2 regions of the Stenotrophomonas sp. YJH_SMC_120 genome follow, and region 2 is predicted to be linked to the other one. Evidence: riboswitches for the same ligand, from Rfam matches in the RefSeq annotation. Region 2 holds a riboswitch; the other holds the start of a gene.
The links. Region 2 has a riboswitch for cobalamin ahead of AC5P60_RS13770 (epoxyqueuosine reductase QueH). Riboswitches for the same ligand answer to the same signal wherever they lie in the genome.
Positions count from the first base shown of each region.

Region 1: another riboswitch for cobalamin. It lies ahead of btuB (TonB-dependent vitamin B12 receptor); the one in region 2 lies ahead of AC5P60_RS13770 (epoxyqueuosine reductase QueH).

Region 1 covers NZ_JCAFRY010000006.1:67,000-72,160, reverse strand. The annotation lists gene AC5P60_RS10170 (aminotransferase-like domain-containing protein) at 1-691, shown strand, start outside; gene bioD (dethiobiotin synthase) at 767-1,450, opposite strand; gene AC5P60_RS10160 (GAF domain-containing protein) at 1,519-2,001, shown strand; gene AC5P60_RS10155 (TfoX/Sxy family protein) at 1,998-2,360, shown strand; gene AC5P60_RS10150 (histidine phosphatase family protein) at 2,452-3,030, opposite strand; cobalamin riboswitch at 3,174-3,396, shown strand; gene btuB (TonB-dependent vitamin B12 receptor) at 3,512-5,161, shown strand, end outside.
Region 2 covers NZ_JCAFRY010000011.1:30,754-35,914, reverse strand. The annotation lists gene AC5P60_RS13780 (bifunctional nicotinamide-nucleotide adenylyltransferase/Nudix hydroxylase) at 1-83, shown strand, start outside; gene AC5P60_RS13775 (nicotinate phosphoribosyltransferase) at 148-1,557, shown strand; cobalamin riboswitch at 1,641-1,870, shown strand; gene AC5P60_RS13770 (epoxyqueuosine reductase QueH) at 2,032-2,718, shown strand; gene pncA (bifunctional nicotinamidase/pyrazinamidase) at 2,774-3,400, shown strand; gene purU (formyltetrahydrofolate deformylase) at 3,687-4,538, opposite strand; gene AC5P60_RS13755 (LysR family transcriptional regulator) at 4,653-5,161, shown strand, end outside.

The DNA of each region.
Region 1 (5,161 bases), on a different contig from region 2:
ACTGGTGGTGATGCCGACCGTGCACAACCCGCTCGGCTGCACCATGCCGACCACCGCCAAGCAACGCCTGGCCGAACTGGTCAACGCACGCCAGCTGCCGCTGATCGAAGATGCGGTGTATGCAGAACTGCAGTTCTGCGAACCGCCGGCACCGCTCCTGAAGGCCTTCGATCGCGATGGCTGGGTGATGGTGGTCGGCGGCTTTTCCAAGACGCTGGCGCCGGATTACCGCATCGGCTGGCTCGATGGCGGCCGCTTCGCCGAGCGCATCGCGCTGCTGAAATTCCAGTCCACCGGCGGCGAGCCGCAGCTGCTGGGCGACGCGGTGGCGGCCTATCTGGAAGCGGGCAGCTACGAGCACCATCTGCATCGCATGCGCCGGCTGTACCGCGAACAGGTCGGACGGCTGCGCCAGCTGGTGGCCGAACACTTCCCGGCCGGCACCCGCGCCACCGAACCGCAGGGTGGCTTCCTGCTGTGGCTGGAACTGCCGGGCGTGGACACGCGCGAGCTGTTCGAGCGTGCACTGCAGGAGGACATCGTGTTCATGCCCGGCCAGGTGTATTCACGCGGCGCGCGGTATCGCCATTGCCTGCGGCTGTCGTGCTGCCAGACGCTGGATGCACGCTTCATCGGCGCGGTGGAGCGGTTGGGTGCGATCGCGCGGGAGCTGGCGGCCGCAGCACGGTAGTGCCGGCCGCTGGCCGGCAACTGCACGCAGGTGGATACATCGAGGTTGCCGGCCAGCGGCCGGCACTACCCCAAGTCAATCGAGCAGATGCGCGCTCAACGCTTCGCCATCCGCTCCCGGCAGATGTGGCAGCCGCCCCCAGCACGGCATCGGCAGGCGCTGCTGCAGCGTTGCGATGTTCTCATCCTGGCGCTGCATCGCCGGGTCGATGTGGTTGCCGATCCAGCCCAGGCACTCCACGCCGCTGGCCTGCAACGACTGCGCGGTCAGTCGCGCGTGGTTGACGCAGCCCAGCCGCATGCCCACCACCAGCAACACCGGCAACCGCAATGCGCGCACCAGGTCGAGCTGGTCGAGCGTGGCCGAGACTGGTGCCAGCCAACCGCCAACCCCCTCGACCACCACGACATCGGCCTGCGCGCGCAGCCGCTCGAACGCTGCCATGATCGGCGCCAGCTCCACCTGCACGCCGTCCGCGGCAGCGGCCAGCTCCGGTGCCAGCGGCTGGCGCAACGCATATGGGTTCAGATCGGCATAGTCCGGTACCGGCCAGCTGGCCGCCTGCAGCGCCAATGCGTCTTCGTTGCGCAGGCCCTGGCCCAGGTCTTCGCTGCCGCTGGCCACCGGCTTCATGCCCACCGCACGCAGGCCGCGCCGGCGCAGTGTGTGCAGCAGCGCGGTGCTGGCCGCGGTCTTGCCGATCTCGGTATCGGTGCCGGTGACGAACAGGGCGGGCGGCAGCGTGGCGGGCAACGGCATCGACGGGCTCCAACAGGGCAACAGTGTGTGCATTATCGCTGGCCCGGCACGCTTGCTAGACTGCTGGCATGTTCGCCAATGCCTCGCTCACCGGCAGCAAGCCGGAACAATACGCCCAGCTGCTGGAACAGGCCCGTGGCCTGGTCTACGCCGAGTCCGACCGCATCGCCAACGCGGCCAACCTCTCGGCCCTGGTCTACCACGCCCTGCCCGACCTGAACTGGGTGGGCTTCTACCTGTACGACGGCAAGGAACTGGTGGTCGGCCCGTTCCAGGGCCTGCCGGCCTGCGTGCGCATCCCGCTGGACAAGGGCGTGTGCGGTGCCGCCGCCAGCCAGCGCGTGACCCAGCGCGTAGAGGACGTCGACGCCTTCCCCGGCCACATCGCCTGCGATTCGGCCTCGCGCTCGGAACTGGTAGTGCCGCTGCTGCGCGGCGATGAACTGATCGGCGTGTTCGACATCGACAGCCCGAAGGTCGGCCGCTTCGATGCCGACGACCAGGCTGGCCTGGAAGCCATCGCCCGCGTGTTCGTTGAGGCGCTGGGATGAGCGCACCGAAGCTGCGCAACATCGGCCCGAAAAGTGCGGCGTGGCTGCGCCAGGTCGGCCTGCGCAGCCGCGACGACCTGGTCGCGATCGGAGCCGTCGGCGCCTTCGTCAAGGTCAAGCGCGCCGGCTTCAAGCCCAGCCTGAACCTGCTGTACTCGCTGGAAGGCGCGTTGCTGGACTGCCATTGGCAGGAGCTGAGCGAGCCACAGCGTGAAGCACTGGTGCAGGATTACGAAGCACGCATCGCTGCGCATCCGCTGAAGGCAGCCGGCCCGGCATCGGGCCCGGTGCATGAGCAGCGCTTCGATGCCGACGATGACGCTGAAGACAGCGTGGCCGAGGGCGCGGACGAGGATTGAGGCCTCCGCGTTCCTGGGGATGCCGGCCAGCGGCCGGCATTACCAGTGTGATGCGGGATCGGTAGCGCCGGGCCATGCCCGGCGAGTGCGCTCAGGGCTGCTGCAGCTCCAGCAACTCACCCACCAGCCCGATCTCGCCGCGCTCCAGCCACACCCGCAGGCGCGTGCCGTGGTCGATGCGCAGCGCCCAGCACAGCGACATCGGCAGGCCGCAGACCTGCGACAGCACCATGCGCAACGGGCCGCCATGGCTGACCACCAGCGTCGGCACCGGATCGTCATCATCGAGCAGGCGATCCAGCGCGCGCGCGATGCGCCGCTCGAAGTGGCCCCAGCTCTCGCCATTGGGCGGCGGGAACGCGTGCGGGTCGGCATGGAAGGCCGCCAGTGCATCCTCCGGCAGGTCGAACAGCGACCGCCCGTCCCAATCGCCGAAGTCCAGTTCTTCCCATTCCTCGTCCGCTTCCACGTCCAGCCCACGCGGCGTGGCCAGGGCCATCGCCGTATGCAGCGCGCGCAACCGCGGTGAACTGATCACCCGCTCCCAGCGTTGCCCGGCGTAGGCCTCGACCAGCTCCTGTGGCAGGCCGGCCAGCTGCGGTGGGTCGCTGCGGCCATCAAGGAACTCATCACGGCCATTGCCGGCATGGCGGACCAGGTCGAGGATCATGCGCGCGTCCCGGACGGGCGACGCAGGTACAGCGGAAAACGGGCGGACATCGGCAACGGCACCACGGGATCGAGCAACCATTCTAAAGGCACAGCAAAGGCAGTCGCGCAGGCGCGACGCAACGGGACGGCCTGCGATGCCGTAGACTGCGCCCACTTCCAGGTGACCTGCGGCCATGGCCGGCAGGTTGAAACGGGAAGCCGGTGACGCGTGATTCCACGCCAGGCCGGCGCTGCCCCCGCAACGGTAAGCACGTCAGTTCCAGGCAACACCGCCACTGTGCCGCAGGCATGGGAAGGCGCCTGGACGGTGGCCTCGCGCCACCCGGCGGCAAGCCCGGAGACCGGCCCGGAAGCCTCAGGTCGCGATGCGGTGGGCATGGCGCTGGATGACCGTGGCGTGCGCTGCGGCATCGGCGCACGCCTGCCTTCGCGGCTCCTCCCCTTCGCCACGCGGGCGTGCGTGGCACCCGGAGTCCCCCATGAAGCTGCAGTCCCGAATGCTGTCCCTGGCCGTGCTGGCCGCCCTGCCCGCGCTGGCCCAGGCCGCCAATGACACCACCGCGCTCGACCAGATCCTGGTCACTGCCACCCGCACCCCGATCGCCCTGCAGGACAGCATCGCGCCGGCGCAGGTGATCGACCGCGCCCAGATCGAATCCAGCCAGGCCACCTCGCTGCAGGAACTGCTGCGCGGTCGCGCCGGCATCAACCTGGCCAATGCCGGCGGCCTCGGCAAGCAGAGCTCGCTGTTCCTGCGCGGTACCAATTCCGGCCACACCGTAGTGCTGGTGGACGGCGTGCGCATCAACAGCGCCGACCTCGGCCTGGCCATGTACCAGGACCTGCCGCTGGCGCAGATCGAGCGCGTGGAAATCGTGCGCGGCCCGCAGTCGAGCCTGTACGGCGCCGACGCCATCGGTGGCGTGATCCAGATCTTCACCCGCCGCAACCAGGGCGATTTCGCTCCGCACTTCCAGCTTGGCGGTGGCAGCAACGGCCTGCGTGAAGCAAGCGGTGGCATTGGCGGCGGTACCGAACGCGGCTGGTTCGGTGCGGATATCGCCTACCAGCATTCCGATGGCATCGATGCCTGCCGCGGCTCGGCCACGCTGTTCGCCGGCTGCTTCGCCGACGAGCCCGACCGCGACGGCTACCGCAACCTGTCCAAGAGCCTGCGCGGTGGCTACACCTTCAACGAGCAGTGGAACGTGGAAGGCAGCGCCCTGCGCGCCGACGGCAGGAACCATTACGACGGTTACTACAACTATTCGGAAACCCGCCAGCAGGTGCTGGCCGGCAAGGTGCGCTACACCCCGTCCGAGCGCCTGGCATTCACCGCCAACGTCGGCCGCAGTGACAACGAGTCGGACAACTTCGGCGACTTCGGTGCACGTGGCAGCGCACAGACCCACCGCGACAGCGCCTCCCTGCAGGGCGATTTCGGCGTGGCCGAGGGCCAGCTGCTGAGCGCAGGCGTTGACTGGAGCGAAGACAACCTGGATGGCAGCAGCGCGGGTTACCTGGTCGACAGCCGCCGCAACACCGGCGTGTTCGTGCAGTACCAGGGCCGCTTCGGCCGCCACCAGCTGCAGGCCAGCGCACGCAACGACGACAACCAGCAGTTCGGCAACCACGCCACCGGCAGCGTTGGCTGGGCGATGGAGCTGGGCCACGGCCTGCGCCTCAACGCCAGCTATGGCACGGCGTTCAAGGCACCGACCTTCAGCGATCTGTACGACCCGTGGAGCGGCGTGCCGACGTTGAAGCCGGAGAAGTCCAAGAGCGCCAACCTCGGCGTTTCGCAGCAGGGCCAGGGCTGGCACTGGGGCCTGGACGTGTATGAAACCCGCATCGATGACCTGATCACCTACGATGCGGCAACCTTCAAGATGCAGCAGGTGGAGAAGGCCCGCATCCGCGGTGCCGAGCTGACCGGTGGCGTGCTGCTGGCCGGCTTCGACATCAACGCGCAGCTGAGCTACACCGACCCGCGCAACCGCACCGGCGGCAGCACCCAGTTCGACAACTGGCTGCCACGCCGCGCGCAGCAGACCGCGCGCCTGGACATCGACCGTCGCTTCGGCGATTTCCGCGCAGGCCTGACCGTGCAGGGTGCCGGCAAGCGCTAC
Region 2 (5,161 bases):
CGGTGAGTGAAGCCCTGGACATGGGCCCGCAGCTGTTCGAAGACCACCTGCACATCCTGGAGTATTTCCTCGGCCGCGGCTGACAGGCCCGGCCCCCCCACTGGCGGACAGACCGCTGGTGTCACTCGACGCGAAGGAGCTTCCGTCATGCACTACCTCGATAATCTTCTCCTCAACACCGACAGCTACAAGGCCAGCCATTGGCTGCAGTACCCGCCGGGTACCGATGCCACGTTCTTCTACGTCGAATCACGTGGCGGCCTGCACGATCGCACGGTGTTCTTCGGCCTGCAGGCGATCCTCAAGGACGCGCTGGCACGACCGGTCACCCACGCCGACATCGACGACGCTGCTGCGGTATTCGCCGCCCATGGCGAACCGTTCAACGAGGCCGGCTGGCGCGATATCGTCGACCGGCTTGGCGGCCACCTGCCGGTGCGCATCCGCGCCGTTCCCGAGGGCAGCGTGGTGCCCACCCACCAGGCACTGATGACCATCGAGTCGACCGATCCGGCTGCGTTCTGGGTGCCGTCGTATCTGGAAACGCTGCTGCTGCGCGTGTGGTATCCGGTCACCGTGGCCACCATCAGCTGGCACGCACGGCAGACCATCGCCGCGTTCCTGCAGCAGACCAGCGACGACCCGCAAGGGCAGCTGCCGTTCAAGCTGCACGACTTCGGCGCGCGCGGTGTATCGAGCCTGGAATCGGCCGCGTTGGGCGGTGCCGCGCACCTGGTCAACTTCCTCGGCACCGATACCGTGTCGGCGCTGTGCCTGGCACGCGCGCACTACCACGCGCCGATGGCCGGCTATTCGATTCCGGCCGCCGAGCACAGCACCATCACCAGTTGGGGCCGCGAACGCGAGGTGGACGCCTATCGCAACATGCTGCGCCAGTTCGGCAAGCCCGGTTCGATCGTGGCGGTGGTGTCGGACAGCTATGACATCTACCGCGCGATCAGCGAACACTGGGGCACCACCCTGCGCGATGACGTGATCGCGTCGGGCGCCACCCTGGTCATCCGTCCCGACTCGGGTGACCCGGTGGAGGTGGTGGCCGAAAGCCTGCGCCGGCTGGATGAAGCCTTCGGCCACAGCCTCAACGGCAAGGGCTATCGCGTGCTCAACCACGTGCGGGTGATCCAGGGCGATGGCATCAATCCGGACACCATCCGCGCGATCCTGCAGCGCATCACCGACGACGGCTACGCCGTCGACAACGTGGCCTTCGGCATGGGCGGTGCACTGCTGCAGCGGCTGGACCGCGATACGCAGAAGTTCGCGCTGAAGTGCTCGGCCGCACGGGTCGAGGGTGAGTGGATCGACGTCTACAAGGATCCGGTCACCGACGCCGGCAAGGCCAGCAAGCGTGGCCGCATGCGCCTGCTGCGCCGCCTGGACGATGGCAGCCTGCATACGGTGCCACTGCCGGCCAATGGCGACGACACCCTGCCGGACGGCTTCGAGGACGCAATGGTGACCGTGTGGGAGAACGGCCGCCTGCTGCACGACCAGCGGCTGGACGACATCCGCACGCGGGCGGCCGTGGGGCATTGAAGGTGCATCCCGACCGGGGTTGGATCCCGTTGCAGCGCAGCGGGCTCTGCCCCCTGCGCTCTTGACCGGCGCCACCAACAGGTCCACCTTGCACACGCCGAAGGTATCCCTCCCATCGCTGCGGCGCGGGGAGGGATTTAAACGGGAATCCGGTGAAGGCGCCTCGCGCGTCCATTCCGGAGCTGCCCCGCAGCGGTGAATGGAAACGAATCCTGCCAACAGCACTGGGCTCGCGCCTGGGAAGCGGCAGGTAGTAGGTGGGCTGCGGCCCGAGTCCATCAGCCCGAATACCGGCCCCGGCCGGGGGACACGACCGTCCCCTGACTCGACCTGGAATCTCCGCGGGGAGGTTGCCGGGGCCGTCGTCGTCCTGCGCGTGCAGGCGGTGTGGCCGCGCGCGTCCTGTTCACGGTATCCGGCCAGACCCGTTCACCCACGCGCTGATGCATGGGCTACCGCCGTTGCCGGCGGTCCATGCGGTACCTGACGATGACCGAGCTCCAACGCCCCACCCTGACCCTGCCCGCCGACGGCAAGCGCCTGCTGCTGCATTCGTGCTGCGCGCCCTGTTCCGGCGAAGTGATGGAGGCGATCACCGCCTCCGGGATCGACTACGCGATCTTCTTCTACAACCCCAACATCCACCCGGTGAAGGAGTACGAGCTGCGCAAGCAGGAGAACATCCGCTTCGCCGAGCAGCACGGCATTCCTTTCATCGACTGCGACTACGACACCGACAACTGGTTCAGCCGTGCACGCGGCATGGAAAACGAGCCTGAACGCGGCATCCGCTGCACGATGTGCTTCGACATGCGCTTCGAGCGCACTGCGCTGTACGCGCACGAGCACGGCTACGACACCATCAGTTCTTCGCTGGGCATCTCGCGCTGGAAGAACATGGCGCAGATCAACGACTGCGGCATCCGCGCCGCCTCGCGCTATGAAGGCCTGCAGTACTGGGACTACAACTGGCGCAAGGGCGGCGGTGCCAGCCGCATGATCGAGATCAGCAAGCGCGAGCAGTTCTACCAGCAGGAATACTGCGGCTGCGTGTACTCGCTGCGCGATGCCAACCGCCATCGCCGCGAGAATGGCCGCGAGCGGATCAAGATCGGCCTGTTGTACTACGGGCAGGACGCTGGGACGCCGCAGGACGATTGACGTGCAGGCATGGGGCGGCCACGCTGGTCGCCCCTTCTGTTGTACCGGAACTGCCATGACCGCCCTGCCCGCCGATGTCGCCCTGCTGGTGATCGACCTGCAGCCGGACTTCATGCCCGGTGGCGCCCTGGCCTGCGACCAGGGCGATGCGCTGGTGGCACCCATTGCCGATCTGCTGGTGCAGCGCCGCTACCGCACCGTGGTGGCAACACAGGACTGGCACCCGGCCGACCATGCCTCGTTCGCCAGCCAGCACCCCGGCCAACGCCCGTTCGAGACCATCCTGCTGCACGCGCAGCCGCAGACCCTGTGGCCGGACCACTGCGTGCAGGGCAGCGCCGGTGCCGCCCTGCACCCGGGCGTGGACTGGACCGTGGCCGACCTGATCCTGCGCAAGGGCACGCGCCAACAGGTGGATTCGTACAGCGCCTTCCGCGAGAACCACGGCCCCGAGGGCGAGCGCCCGGCCACCGGCCTGGCCGGCTGGCTGCATGAACGCCGCATCCGCGAAGTGCACGTATGCGGCCTGGCCCGTGACTACTGCGTGCTGTGGAGCGCGCAGGACGCGGTGAAGTCCGGCTTCCGGGTGAAGTTCCTGTGGGAGCTGACCAAGCCGGTGACCGAAGCCAACGACGTGATGGTGCGCGAGGCGCTGGGCAAGGCGGGGATCGCGATCGTCTGAGGCGTGACCGCCGGGCATGGCCCGGCGCTACCGCGCACGTCGCTATGCCGCTTGCGCGCTCCTGCCCACAACAACACAATCGATTCATCCAGCCCCCTAACTACGCCCCCCTATAGATCGCGGGACGGCCGAACCGGGGGCTTTTCATTGGATGAAATCAGGATTCGGTAGTGCCGGCCGCTGGCCGGCAGCCCCGGGACCTCTGCAGTGGCCCGCCAAAGCCCGGCACTACCGGATAGCACCCGTGGTAGCGCCGGGCCATGCCCGGCGGACGCGGGATGGGCGATTACCGGAATACCACCGTGCGATGCCCGTTGAGCAGGATGCGGTGCTCCACATGGCGGCGAACCGCGCGCGCCAGCACCAGCGATTCGGTATCGCTGCCCAGCCGCACCAGTTCACGCGGTGCCATCGCGTGGTCCACGCGGGCCACGTCCTGTTCGATGATCGGGCCTTCGTCCAGGTCCTCGGTGACGTAGTGCGCGGTGGCGCCGATGATCTTGACCCCACGCGCGTGTGCCTGGTGGTACGGCTGCGCGCCCTTGAAGCTGGGCAGGAAGCTGTGGTGGATGTTGATCGCACGGCCGGCCAGCGCGCGGCACAGCGTGGGTGACAGGATCTGCATGTAGCGCGCCAGCACCACCAGGTCGATGCGCTCGCGCTCGACCAGGTCGATGATCTGCTGCTCCTGCACCGCGCGTGTAACGGCGGTCACCGGCAGGTGGTGGAACGGCACCTGGTAGGACGCCGCCAGCGGCGCAAAGTCGGCGTGGTTGGACGCCACTGCTGCGATGTCCACCTTCAGCTGGCCGCTGTGGGCGCGGAACAGCAGGTCGTTGAGGCAATGCCCCTGTTTGCTGACCAGCACCAGCAGCCGCGCGCGGCGTCGGCCATCGTGCAGCTGCCAGTCCATGCCGAAGCCTTCGGCAAGCGTGGCCATGGCGGCGTGCACGGTCTCCAGCGGCAGGCCGGCATCGCGGTCGAAGTGCACGCGCAGGAAGAAGCGGCCACTCTCCTCATCACCGAACTGCTGGGCGTCGAGGATGTTGCAGCCGTGGTCGAACAGCAGGCCGGACACGCGGTAGACGATGCCGGTGCGGTCGGGGCAGGACAGGGTAAGAATGGAATCGGGGCGCATCGCCACAGTGTAGGGCAGCGCCCTGCCCAGCGGCCGGATGATCACGGGTGCAACCGACCTGCTTGGTTCAGTACCAAGCGATACTTGGACCTTCCCGTGGCAAGCTGGTCGGTCATGAACCTGTTGCAACTGATCCGCAGCTTCACCCGCACCGCAGAGACCGGCAGCATTGCCGCCGCGGCCCGCATCCTTGGCATCAGCGCCACCGCGGTCGGCCAGAACATCAACCGGCTGGAGGCCCATCTGGGCGTACGGTTGCTGAACCGGAGTACGCGGCAGCTGGCCCTCAGCGAGGCCGGCGCGCTGTACCTGGCGCAGGTGCGCCACATCGAAGCCGACCTGGCGCGTGCGCAGGCCATGGTCACCGCCGGCGACATCGAACCGGCCGGGCCACTGCGCATCGCCAGCAGCAGCGCGTTCGGTCGCCACGTGCTGGCACCGTTGCTGCCTTCACTGCAGCAGCGCTACCCGCAACTGCAGCTGGAGCTGCGCCTGACCGACCGCGCCGTGCAACATGGCCCGGAAGCGGTGGATGCCAGCATCCGCATCGGGGCGCAGCTGGAAGATGGCGTGGTCGCGCGGCAACTGGCACGCGTACCGTTCGTCTTCTGCGCCTCGCCGGC